Regions from separate parts of the Mesorhizobium sp. WSM4989 genome, predicted to be linked through region 1. Evidence: predicted binding sites of a transcription regulator. Region 1 holds the regulator's gene; each other region holds the start of a gene.

Region 1 (4,336 bases):
CATGGTCCCGGACGACCGGCTGCTGGTCAGCGAGAGCGGCATCTTCACCCATCAGGACTGCCGCCGGCTGGAAAAGAGCAAGATCGGCACCTTCCTCGTTGGCGAAAGCCTGATGCGGCAGGCCGACGTGGCCGCCGCGACCGCCCTTCTGCTGACGGGCAAGGCGCCGGCCGAGGCCGTTTGAGGATGCCCGCGCTTACGCATCTCGGCGCCAAGGGCGAAGCCAACATGGTCGATGTCGGCGGCAAGGCCGAGACGACGCGCACGGCCATCGCCGAAGGGTATGTCACCATGCAGCCGGAAACGCTGGAGATGATCCTGGCCGGCGACGCCAAGAAAGGCGACGTGCTTGGCACGGCGCGCCTCGCCGGCATCATGGCGGCCAAGAAGACGCATGAGCTCATCCCGCTTTGCCATCCCCTCCTTCTCACCAAGGTTGCCGTCGAGATCGAGCCCGATCGCGCGCTTCCCGGCCTGAGGGTCACCGCGCTTGCCAGGGTTACCGGCAAGACCGGGGTCGAAATGGAGGCGCTGACCGCGGCGTCGGTTGCCTGCCTCACCATCTACGACATGGCCAAGGCAGCGGACCGCGCCATGGCGATTTCCGGCATCAGGCTGGTCGAGAAAACCGGCGGCAAGTCGGGCGACTACAAGGTAGGTCCTTAGCATGGCTTTGCTTCCGGTCGCCGAGGCGCTCCAACGCCTGTTGGACGGCGCGACCGCGCTGCCAGGCGAAAGCGTGCCGCTGGCCGACGCGTCCGGCCGGGTGCTGGCCGACCCCGTGGTGGCTCTGCGCACCCAGCCGCCCTTCAATGCGTCGGCGATGGACGGCTATGCCGTGCGGGCCGCCGACGTAGCCTCGGCGCCGGCGCGGCTCTCCGTGATCGGCATGGCGCCCGCCGGGCGTGGCTTCACCGGCTCTGTCGGCAAGGGCGAGGCCGTGCGCATCTTCACCGGCGCGCCGCTCCCCGAAGGCGCCGATACCATCGTTATCCAGGAGAATGTCCGCGATCTCGGCGGCGGCGGCATCGAAGTGACCGAGCCGACCGTGGAGGGACGAAACGTCCGTCGCCGCGGCCTCGACTTCTGCGCGGGCGACCTGCTCCTCGAAAAAGGCCGCCAGCTCGATCCGGCGGCGCTTTCGCTGGCGGCATCGGCCAACCATCCGAGTCTCAACGTGGTGCGGCAGCCGCTGCTCGCCATCATCGCCACCGGCGATGAATTGCTGCCGCCGGGCAGCGCGCTCGGCCCCGACCAGATCATCTCGTCGAATGCCTGTGGCGTCACAGCTACGGCCCAGTCGGTCGGCGCGCGCGCGCTCGACCTCGGCATTGCCGCCGACCGCAAGGACGCGATCGCGGCCCTGGTCAAGAAGGCGGTCAAGGCCGGCGCCGACGTCATCGTCACGCTTGGCGGCGCCTCCGTCGGCGACCACGACTTGATCCATGACGTGCTGACCGGCGAAGGCATGCAGCTCGACTTCTGGAAGATCGCCATGCGTCCCGGCAAGCCGCTGATGTTTGGCCGGCTCGGCGACATTCGCTGCATCGGCCTGCCCGGCAATCCGGTCGCAAGCCTGGTCTGCTCGCAGCTGTTCCTGAAGCCGCTTCTGGCGCGGCTGGGCGGCCGGTCCTGCCGTCAGGAAATCCGCACGGCCCGGTTAGGCGTCGCAATGCACGCCAACGATCTCAGGCAGGACTATGTGCGCGCCGTGGTCCGCGAAGATGCGGGGGGGTTGATCGCAACACCGTTCGGCACCCAGGATTCCTCGATGTTGAGGATGCTCGCCGATGCCAATGGCCTGATCGTGCGCCAACCCTTCGCACCGGCGGCTGAAGCCGGCGAGGAATGCACCGTTCTGATGTTACGCTGAACAAAACGTCAACACATTCACTAAACTTTAAACGGTTGCGGAACACAACTGGAACAGATAGTGTTTGTTCTGGGTTTGTTTTTCTGATTCTGGTTTCAGAACCCATGGGGGCCGCCATGCTGACGCGCAAACAACATGAACTGCTGATGTTCATCCATGAACGGCTCAAGGAAAGCGGCATTCCGCCGTCTTTCGATGAGATGAAGGAAGCGCTCGACCTTGCCTCGAAATCGGGCATCCACCGCCTGATCACGGCGCTGGAGGAGCGCGGTTTCATTCGCCGGCTTCCGAACCGGGCGCGTGCCCTTGAAGTGCTGCGCCTACCTGACTCGATCGCGCCCGGCCTCAATGCGGCGAAGAAGTTCTCGCCGAGCGTCATCCAGGGCGGCCAAGGCAATCTCGGCCGCCAGATCAAACCCGCGGCGCCCGCCCGCACGCCGACGCCCAGCAATGACGACGACGCCGTTTCAGCCGTCTCCATCCCGGTGATGGGTCGCATTGCCGCCGGCGTGCCGATCGACGCCATCCAGCACCAGACGCATTCGATCACAGTGCCGCCGGACATGATCGCGGGCGGCGAGCACTACGCGCTCGAGGTCAAAGGCGATTCGATGATCGAGGCCGGCATCTTCGACGGCGACACGGTCATCATCCGCAACGCCAGCACTGCGAGCCCCGGGGAGATCGTCGTGGCGCTGGTCGATGACGAGGAGGCGACGCTGAAGCGCTTCCGCCGCAAGGGCGCCTCCATCGCGCTCGAGGCTGCCAATCCGGCCTATGAGACGCGCATCTTCGGTCCCGATCGCGTCAAGGTTCAGGGCAAGCTCGTCGGGCTCATCCGCCGCTACTGAGGGGGCTGTGGCTTGGCCTCCGGCTTCTCGGGCTTCTTGTAAGGCGCCAACCCCCTCGCCTCACGCGAGTAGCGCCGCTGTTCGTGCCAAGGGCGGTACGGTTTTTCGACGGCGTATTGAATGGTTGCTCGCGCCGTCGCCGATTGCGGATCGAAGAAGACGGCGGCACTGCCGTCGCGCGCGAGCTGCCGCTTGGTGACGACGAGGATACGTGGATCGTGGCAGGGATTGTAGGCCGTGGCGTCGTTGATGACGATGAGGTCTGCGAAGTCGCAGGCAGGCCGGGCAGCTTCGCGGTTCTCGGCGAGCGCGACGATCGCGCCTGATGGATGCCGGCCAATGCAGAGATCGCCCGTGCAGTAAAAGGGCGATCCAGGCGGCAGGTCGACCGGATCGGCCAAGTCCAGCGTGCCCTTGGCGAATGTCTCCGGCGGCACGATCGTTTCGGCCTTGAGCGCACGTTTCCAGTTATCGGTGGTGAACTCGTTGGAGCGGGCGCGATTGATGGCGAGTTCGCCGCCGCCGATCGGAATCGCCACCAGATGCGCGTCCTCCGAGATCAGCAGGTCCGGCGTGCGCACCTGCGGGATGATCATCACGGCCGCGGCAGCGAAAGGAATTGCGGCCAGCCTGAGCCAGGTAGTCGCCATCGTGGCGATGACGAGCGCGATCGTCGCCAGCAGCACCGAATGGATCGAGATCAGGCCCACGGCATCGACCGGCGACCACTCCGAAATCCACGCCGAGATCGCGATCATCGCCGCCAGGCCCTTGCCCATCAAATAGAGGAAGGGCCCGTCGAAGCCGAACGGCATCATGACCGCGCTGGCGACGGCGAGAAACATCACGATCGTGACGATCGGCATGATCGCGAGATTGGCCAGCAGGCTGAGCGGCGAGACGCGCTGGAAATGCCAGATGGCAAACAGCGCCGTGGCACTTCCGGCAATGATCGACGTCATTGCGGCGCCACCTGCTCCGACTGCCAGTTTGTGCGACATGAACCGCAGGAACGAACGCTTGTCCGGCGGCGCTCTCACCGTGCCGGCGCGGTAGTCGGACCAGCCGGCATAGGCGCCGACAAGGGCGGCGGTTGCCGCGAACGACATCTGAAAGCTCGGGCCAACCACTTCATGCGGCGACACCAGGATGACGGCGATGGCCGAGATCGCCAAGTTGCGCATCGTCAGCGCGGCGCGGTCGAAAAGCACGGCGATCAGCATGACGGCCAGCATGATGAAGCTTCGCTCGGCGGCGACCACCACGCCGGAGATGACGAGATAGGCGGCGATCGACATAAGCGCGATTGTCGCGGCATATTTCTTCACCGGCCGGCGTGACGAAAAATCCGGGAACAGCGCAAAGGCGCCGCGCAGCAGAAGCATGACCGTGCCGGCGACCAGCGCCATGTGCAGGCCCGAAATCGAGATGATGTGATAGATGCCGGTCCGCCGCATCGCCTCGTTGATGTCCTCGGGAATGCCGGCGCGCACGCCGACGATCAGTGCGGCGGCAATCTCGCCTTCGGGTCCGCCGACGGTGCTTCTGATGTGGTCGGCAATATTTTCGCGCGCGTTCTCGATGGCCGAGGCGATGCTCGTCTGAGCGATCG
Region 2 (4,336 bases), on a different contig from region 1:
TAGCAAGCGGGCCGTGCTTGTCGAGAGCGCGCAAAGGCCGCCAGTCGTGAAAGCTGGCGTCAAGACCGAACCGTCCCGAGCGCCGCCGCTCGCATGGCATGTCGCAGCCGTGATCTTGGGATGAAAGGAAGCATGACCGCCGTTATGCGCGGCCTCTGCGGCTCGACCAACCACCAGCCTTCGTTGCGGAGGCGCCGGGGCAGGGACCAGCGGGATCTGTGATGTGTTCGCATGCCGCCTGTTTCGCCGGCGGCTGCGGAAAGCGCGCGGCGGATTGGAGGAGGTTTTCCGCAAGGATTTGCAGATTTCGTGCAGGAGCAAAGTCGTTTCAGGCTGGCGCCGCCTCTCACCTGCCTGCCGGCATCCTCTCCCCGTATAGTGACGGGGAGAGGGGCGCTGCCATCGCCGGCTTCGCCAATCGCCAGCATTGCAGGAGCCGACATCGCGGCCAGGCCCTTTCTCCCCGTCACTATACGGGGAGAAATGCCCGGCAGGGCAATGAGGGGCGGCGCCGGCTTCGACAATTAGCCAGAACGCAAATGAGTTCTATGGTGCCGCGCCTTGCCTCGCCCGCTGCAGGCCGGCATAGATCGGCCATGACCTCTGACACCTACCGCCCGCGCCGCTCCGTGCTCTACGTGCCCGCCTCAAACGACAAGGCGCTGGCCAAGATCGCCTCGCTCGCCTGCGATACCGTCATCATCGACCTCGAGGATGGCGTGGCGCTGGCCGACAAGGTTTCCGCCCGCGACAAGCTTACCGGCATCCTCGCCGCGCGGCCGGCGCGCCGCTGCGAGATGGTGGTGCGCATCAATCCGCTCGGCAGTGAATGGGGCATCGACGACCTGTTGACCGTCGCCAAGGCAGAGCCCGACGGCATTCTTTTGCCCAAGATCGGCACGCCGCGCGACATCCTCGAGGCCGGCGACCTGCTCGACGACAATTTCGCCCCAGATACCGTGAAACTCTGGGCGATGATCGAGACGCCCAAGGCGCTGCTCAACGTCGGCGCCATCGCCGAGCTTGGCCGCGATCCCTCTTCCCGCCTCGCTTGTTTCGTCGCCGGAACGAACGATCTGGTGAAGGCAACTGGCATTTCGGCAACGCCCGACCGGCGCTATCTCACGCCCTGGCTGCTGCAGCTTGTGCTCGCCGCCCGCGCCGGCGGCCTCGACGTGATCGACGGCGTCGCCAACGATTTTCGCGACCTCGACGCCCTCGCGCGGGAATGCGCCGAGGCGGCCGCCATGGGTTTTGACGGCAAATCGCTGATCCACCCCGCCCAGATCGAGCCCGCGAACCGCGCCTTTGCGCCCGCGCCGGAGGCGCTGGCCAGGGCGCGGGCGATCAGGGAGGCGTTCTCACGGCCCGAAAATGCCGGCAAAAGCGTCATTGCGCTGGACGGCCGCATGGTCGAGCGGCTGCATCTGGCGGATGCCGAGAAACTTCTGGCGAAGGCCGCAATCATCGGCGCATGATGCGCTCGAGCGATTCCAGGAAAGATAGACAAGCATTGGTCACGACAGGGTCGAAAATGAAACTCTACCGCTTTCTGTCCGGTCCGGACGATTCCACTTTCTGCCATAAGGTGACGGCGGCCCTGAACAAAGGCTGGCACCTGTTCGGCTCGCCGACCTATGCCTATGACAAGACGACCAAGTCGATGCGCTGCGGCCAGGCCGTGGTGAAGGATATCGAGGGCCAGGAATACACCTCGGACACCAAGCTCAGCGATTGGTAGGAAAGGACGGCAGCCCTCTCATTCGTCACCCCGCCGCTGCCTGCTCGGCCGCTTCCTCGATCCGCTCCATGTCGTCGTCCGACAGGCCGAAATGGTGGCCGATTTCGTGGATCAGCACGTGGGTGACGATGTCGCCCAGCGTCTCCTCGTTCTCGGCCCAATAGTCGAGGATGGCGCGGCGGTAGAGCGTGATGCGGTTCGGCCCCTCGCCGGTTTGCGGGTTCCAGCGCTCGGCGATGCCGCGCCCCTCGAACAGGCCAAGCAGATCGAAGGGCGTCTCCAGCGACAGGTCGTCCATGATCTCGTCGGTCGGAAAATCGGCGATCTGGATGATGATCTCGCCGGTGAGCTTGCGGAACTCCTCCGGCAGATGGGCGTAGGCCTCCAGCGCCAGAAGTTCCATCTCATCCATCGATGGCGAGAGTTGGTCATGCCAGATGCGGGTCTTGTAGATGCGGGCCATGAGGTTTCCTTTGACCTCGGCATATAGGCTTTCGCGCCTGTCGAGGCAAATGGGCCGGCTGGCTGGATCTTGGAAGCTGAAAAGCAGAAGGAATAAATTCCTTGCGACTCCGCTTGACTCTTCCAGGCCCCTCTGGAATCTATAAGAACATAACAGGAACAACTACTGCCGGAAGTGAACGTCATGGCGATAAGCGTCGTGGCGCGGGAAACTGTTTTTGCCCTGCGCCGCCAGATCGCGAAGATCGAGGGAACGCTGCCCGAGCGCCTGGAAGCGCCGGCTTCCGGCGCGCCAAAAGCGATTCCAGGAACAGTGCGAAGCGGTTTTCCGTCCGGACTTGCAAAAAAACAAATAGCTGGCGATGCCGCGGGATCGGATGTCACCCCCGAAATCACCATCGTCCGGCGCAGCCTCGCTGTGGCCTCGCCGGATGCCTTCCTGCATACCGGCATAGAACGCCTCGATACTGCCCTCGGCGGCGGCGTGCCCAAGGCGGCGCTCAGTGAAATCCATGGGTTGGAGACCCGCGATGCCGGCGCCGTGGCCGGCTTTGCGCTGTCGCTCGCCAGCCTGATCCTCAAACAGAAGCAGGGCCTGCCGGTCCTCTGGATCGGAACGGCGGAGATTTTCCGCGAGGCCGGCTTTCCCTATGCCAGGGGCCTCCACGCCTTCTTCGGCATCGAGCCCGAACAATTGCTGTTTTCCGAAGCGCCGAAACTGGTCGACGCGCTGTGGATCGCCGAGGAGGCCGCCCGCATGACGGCCTTCGCCGCCGTCATCCTCGAGATCCGCGGCAGCCCCCGGCTTCTCGACCTTACCGCGACGCGGCGGCTGCACGCCCGCGCCCAGAGCGCCGGCCGGCCAGTATTTTTGCTGCGTCAGGCCGGCCAGGCCGAGCCCACCGCGGCGCCCGTGCGCCTCATTGTTTCGGCAGCGCCCGCGGCGAGCCGCGAAACGCTCGCCGGCGCGCTGGCCGGCTCGATCAACCGCCCCGCCTTCACCGTCGATATCGGCAAGAGCCGCACGGCCCTGCCCGGACAATTCACACTGGAGTGGAACCCCGATGAGCACGCTTTTGCCGAAAGAAGGCCCGAGGAAGAGCGGGCAACGAATTCTGTCGCTGTGGTTCCCCTACCTTTGCGCGGAGCGGATCCTGCGCCAGCGTCTGGGGCGGTCCTGGCGTTCCCGGCCCTCGCATCCCCTGCCCCCATCTTACCCACCGCTTGTGATCAGCCATCGCGACAGCAACGCCCAGCGCATCGCAGCCCTCGACGAGCGGGCTGAGGCGCTGAAGCTGAAGCGCGGCATGGGCATTGCCGACGCGCGCGCCATGCATCCGTCGATCGATGTGGTGGAGGCCGACCCGGAGGCCGACCGCCGCCTGCTCGAAGGCCTCGCCGACTGGTGCGACCGCTACACGCCGCTGGTGGCGATCGACGGCGAGGACGGGCTGTTTCTCGACGTCACCGGCTGCACGCACCTGTTTGGTGGCGAGCGGGCCATGCAGGACGAGATCCTCACCCGTTTCTTCCAGCAGGGTTTCGATGTTCGCGCCGGCCTCGCCTCGACGCCGGGCGCTGCCTGGGCGGCGGCGCGCTTCCACGGCGACCGCATTGTGGCCGGCGGCGAGGAGGCGGCGCTGCTTTCGCCCCTGCCGCTTTCGGCGCTGCGCATCGCGCCCGAAACCCGCGCCAGCCTGGAAAGCGTCGGCCTGCGCACGGCGGGCGCGGTGATGGCCGCACCCCGCGCGCCGCTCGCCCGCCGCTTCGGCGCCACCTTGCTTCTGCGCCTCGACCAGGCGCTCGGCCGGCTCGACGAGGCGGTGTCGCCGCGCCTTCCCGTGGCGCCGCTCTCGGTCGAGCGCCATCTTGCCGAGCCGATCGTGCTCACCGACGACATCGAGCGGCTGGTGAGCCGGCTTGCCGTGGCCTTGAAGGCCGACCTCGAGCGCCGCGGCGAAGGCGCGCGGGCGCTCGCCCTTCTCCTCTTTCGCGTCGACGGCCTCGTCAGCCGCATCGCGGTCGGCACCTCGCGCCCCATGCGCGAGCCGCAGCTGATCCGAAAGCTGTTTCACGAACGGCTGACCGCGCTGGAACAGACCATCGATGCCGGCTTCGGCTTCGACCTCGTGC
Region 3 (4,336 bases), on a different contig from region 1:
ATGCGGCCGCGCTCTGGCTGCTGCTTTCCGTCACGCCGCTCGGACCGCTGGCGGCGCGCGTGCTGTCGATCGGCTTCGCGCTCACCGTCACCTGGCAGATCAACCGGCATCTGACCTTTGCGCCGTCGAGCCGAGGCATCGCGCAGGAAGGCGCGCGTTACGGAGGCGTCGGCGTCGCCACCAGCATCGTCAATTATCTCGTCTATTGTGCCCTTCTGTTCGCGCTGCCCTCCCTGCCGCCGCTGGCGGCGCTGACGGTCGCCTCGCTGGTCGCGATGGCGCTGTCCTTCGTCGGCTATTCCCGGCTGGTCTTCGACCGATAATCTCTGGCCGATTGGCAGAAGCCGCCGATTTCCCTATATCGGCGGCAGAGATTGCCGGAGACCCGAGATGCCGTTGAAAATCGCCGTCCAGATGGACCATGTCTCGACGGTGTCGATCGCCGGCGACACCACGTTCGCGCTGTCGCTGGAAGCGCAGCGGCGCGGCCACCAGCTTTTCCACTACACACCCGACCGGCTGTCGATGCGGGGCGGCAAGGTGTTCGCGCGCGCCGAGGAGATGCAGGTGCGCGACGAGAAGGGCAGCCATTATTCGCTGGGCGAGCCGGTGCGCACCGATCTGTCGGAGATGGACGTGGTGCTGCTCAGGCAGGACCCGCCCTTCGACATGAACTACATCACCACCACCCACATTTTGGAACGCATCCATCCGAAGACGCTGGTGGTCAACGACCCGGCCTGGGTGCGCAACAGCCCGGAAAAGATCTTCGTCACCGAATTCCCGGACCTAATGCCGGAGACGCTGATCACCAAGGACCCCCAGGAGGTGGCCGCCTTCCGCAAGGAGTTCGGCGACATCATCGTCAAGCCGCTCTACGGCAATGGCGGGGCGGGCATCTTCCATCTGCACGAGGCCGACCGCAACCTCGCCTCGCTGCTCGAAATGTTCGGCCAACTGTTCCGCGAGCCCTATATCGTGCAGCGCTACCTCAAGGACGTGCGCAAGGGCGACAAGCGCATCATCCTGATCGACGGCGAGCCGGTGGGCGCCATCAACCGCGTGCCGGCCGAGCACGATTCGCGCTCCAACATGCATGTCGGCGGCCGCGCCGAGAAGACCGAGCTGACGGAGCGCGAACGCGAGATCTGTGCCCGCATCGGGCCGGCGCTCAGGGAACGCGGCTTCATCCTCGTCGGCATCGATGTCATCGGCGACTACATGACCGAGATCAACGTCACCTCGCCGACCGGCGTGCGCGAGGTGCGGCGCTTCGGCGGCGCGGACATTGCTGCCCTGTTCTGGGACTGCGTCGAAGGGAAGCGGAAGTAGCGCCCCTCAGCTGCCCGGTGGGCGGGACCGTATGTTCCCGTAATGTTCTTGCTTAAGCTGCAAATCTGTGGTTGTCTAACCTGATCCCGCTCGCCGCCTGATCGCAGGACCGGCGAGCGAGCCGGTATCCGGGGGCTTGAGACAAGATGGTAGCGCGGGTTCGCACGGTGGCTTTCCAGGGCATCGAGGCCGTGCCGGTCGATGTCCAGGTGATGATCGCGCCGGGCAAGGTCGGCATGCAGATCGTCGGCCTGCCGGACAAGGCGGTGGCAGAGAGCCGGGAACGCGTGCAGGCCGCGCTTCATGCCTCCGGCCTGTCGATGCCGTCGAAGAAGGTGACGGTGAATCTCGCGCCGGCGGACCTGCCCAAGGAAGGCAGCCACTACGACCTGCCGATCGCGCTCGGATTGATGGCCGCACTCGGCGCCATTCCGGGCGATATGCTGGCCGGCTATGTCGTGCTCGGCGAATTGTCGCTCGACGGCACCATCGCCGCTGTCGCCGGCGCGCTGCCGGCGGCGATCGGCGCCAACGCCGAAGGCAAAGGCCTGATCTGTCCGTTCGCCTGCGGGCCGGAGGCAGCCTGGGCCGGCAAGGATTTCGATATCCTGGCGCCGCGCAGCCTGATCGCCATCGCCAACCATTTTCGCGGCACCCAGGTGCTGTCGCGTCCCGAGGCCGGCATCCAGGTCGCCGCGCGCGATCTGCCGGACCTTGCCGACATCAAGGGCCAGGAAAGCGCCAAGCGGGCGCTGGAAGTGGCGGCGGCGGGCGGCCACAATCTCCTGATGGTCGGACCGCCGGGCTCGGGCAAGTCGATGCTGGCGCAAAGGCTGCCCTCGATCCTGCCGCCGCTGGCGCCGAAGGAGCTGCTCGAAGTCTCGATGATCGCGTCGGTGGCGGGCGAGCTCGGCGAAGGCAAGCTGACAGACCGACGGCCGTTCCGCGCGCCACATCATTCGGCGTCGATGGCGGCGATGGTGGGCGGCGGCTTGCGCGTGCGGCCGGGCGAAGTGTCGCTTGCGCATCACGGCGTGCTGTTCCTCGACGAGTTCCCGGAATTCACGCCGCAGACGTTGGACGCGCTGCGCCAGCCGCTGGAGACCGGCGACTGCGTGATCGCGCGCGCCAACCACCGCGTCACCTATCCGGCGCGCATCCAGCTGGTGGCGGCGATGAACCCGTGCCGCTGCGGCATGTCGGGCGAGCCCGGCTATCGCTGCCTGCGCGGCGAGCGCTGCCGCACCGAATACCAGGCGCGCATTTCCGGCCCGCTGCTCGACCGCATCGATCTCAGGATCGAGGTGCCGGCGGTCTCGGCAAGCGACCTGATCCGGCCGGACAAGGCCGAGACCAGCGCCGCTGTGGCGCAGCGCGTGGCGCGCGCCCGGGCCATGCAGCGCGAGCGGCTGGAAAGGCTGGGTGCGGCGGCCACCACCAACGCGCACTGCCCGCCTTCGGTCATCGAGGCGATCGCCAGGCCCGACGCCGCCGGGCTGACGCTGCTCAAGGACGCCAGCGAAAAGCTCGCCTTCTCGGCGCGAGCCTATCACCGCGTGCTGAAGGTCGCGCGGACGCTCGCCGATCTCGACGCCAGCGAAACCGTCGGCCGCATCCATCTCGCCGAGGCGATCTCCTACCGCATGAGCGCGGAGCGCATGGCGCAGGCGGCGTAAGGTCCCTGGCGAGATTCGCGGCGCTACCCCGCCCGGTCCTTCGCCTTCAGCTCCAGCCTGCGCGCATGCAGCACCGGCTCGGTGTAGCCGTTGGGCTGAACGGTCCCCTTGAATACCAGGTCGCAGGCGGCCTGGAAGGCGATCGACTTGTCGAAATCCGGCGCCATCGGCCGGTAGAACGGATCGCCGACATTCTGGCGATCGACGATCGCCGCCATGCGCTGCAGCGAATCCCGGACCTGGATCTCCGAGCACACCTTGTGGCGCAGCCAGTTGGCGATGTGCTGCGAGGAAATGCGCAGCGTGGCGCGGTCCTCCATCAGGCCGACATCGTTGATATCGGGCACTTTCGAGCAGCCGACGCCCTGATCGATCCAGCGCACGACATAGCCGAGAATGCCTTGCGCGTTGTTGTCGAGCTCGCGCTGGATCTCGTCCGGCGTCCAGTTCGGCCGCACCGCCACGGGCACCGACAGGATGTCGTCGAGCCTGGCCTTCGGCCGGCTCCTCAGCGCCGCCTGCACGGCGTGCACATCCACTTTATGATAGTGCGTGGCGTGCAGCGTCGCCGCGGTCGGCGAGGGCACCCAGGCGGTGTTGGCGCCGGCCTTGGGGTGCGCGATCTTTTGCTCGAGCATCGCCGCCATCAAATCCGGCATCGCCCACATGCCCTTGCCGATCTGGGCGTGGCCGGCGAGGCCGCATTCCAGGCCCGTGTCGACGTTCCACGCCTCATAGGCGGAAATCCAGGCCGCCTGCTTCATGTCGCCCTTGCGGATCATCGGGCCGGCTTCCATCGAGGTGTGGATCTCGTCGCCGGTGCGGTCGAGGAAGCCGGTGTTGATGAAGACGACGCGCTCCCTTGCGGCGCGGATCGCTTCCTTGAGGTTGACGGTGGTCCGCCGCTCCTCGTCCATGATGCCCATCTTGATGGTGTTCTTGGCCATGCCGAGCAGGGCCTCGACGCGATCGAAGATTTCCACTGCGAAGCCGACTTCCTCCGGCCCGTGCATCTTGGGCTTCACCACATACATCGAGCCGGCACGGGAGTTGGCGCGGCGGCCGTTGTCGCCGACATCGTGCAGCGCAATCAGCGCGGTGAGCGCCGCGTCCATGATGCCTTCCGGCACCTCGTTGCCGTCGCGGTCGAGGATCGCCGGATTGGTCATCAGGTGGCCGACATTCCTCACCAGCATCAGCGAGCGTCCGGGCAGCAGCAGCTGGCCGCCATTCGGCGCCGTGTAGCGGCGGTCCGGATTTAGCGTGCGGACAAAGCTCTTGCCGGCCTTGGTGATCTCTTCCGCCAGATCGCCCTTCATCAGCCCGAG

Evidence for each region. The regulator LexA, encoded in region 1, represses DNA repair genes until DNA is damaged. The targets are predictions, from matches to a motif close to TGTTCNNNNTGTGTTCNG.
Region 2: the regulator LexA is predicted to act here: its motif matches at 2,348-2,365, upstream of P9217_RS11615 (metallopeptidase family protein).
Region 3: the regulator LexA is predicted to act here: its motif matches at 1,365-1,382, upstream of P9217_RS10865 (YifB family Mg chelatase-like AAA ATPase).

The regions. Positions count from the first base shown of each region.
Region 1 covers NZ_JARTVN010000002.1:1,944,544-1,948,879, reverse strand. The annotation lists gene trpC (indole-3-glycerol phosphate synthase TrpC) at 1-184, shown strand, start outside; gene moaC (cyclic pyranopterin monophosphate synthase MoaC) at 187-666, shown strand; gene glp (gephyrin-like molybdotransferase Glp) at 668-1,873, shown strand; gene lexA (transcriptional repressor LexA) at 1,990-2,724, shown strand; gene P9217_RS22160 (ComEC/Rec2 family competence protein) at 2,718-4,336, opposite strand, start outside.
Region 2 covers NZ_JARTVN010000001.1:2,406,312-2,410,647, reverse strand. The annotation lists gene P9217_RS11625 (CoA ester lyase) at 597-1,478, shown strand; gene P9217_RS11620 (DUF1737 domain-containing protein) at 1,535-1,741, shown strand; gene P9217_RS11615 (metallopeptidase family protein) at 1,767-2,204, opposite strand; gene P9217_RS11610 (hypothetical protein) at 2,388-3,488, shown strand; gene P9217_RS11605 (DUF6504 family protein) at 3,430-4,336, shown strand, end outside.
Region 3 covers NZ_JARTVN010000001.1:2,253,677-2,258,012, forward strand. The annotation lists gene P9217_RS10855 (GtrA family protein) at 1-323, shown strand, start outside; gene gshB (glutathione synthase) at 391-1,332, shown strand; gene P9217_RS10865 (YifB family Mg chelatase-like AAA ATPase) at 1,479-3,008, shown strand; gene P9217_RS10870 (malate synthase G) at 3,032-4,336, opposite strand, start outside.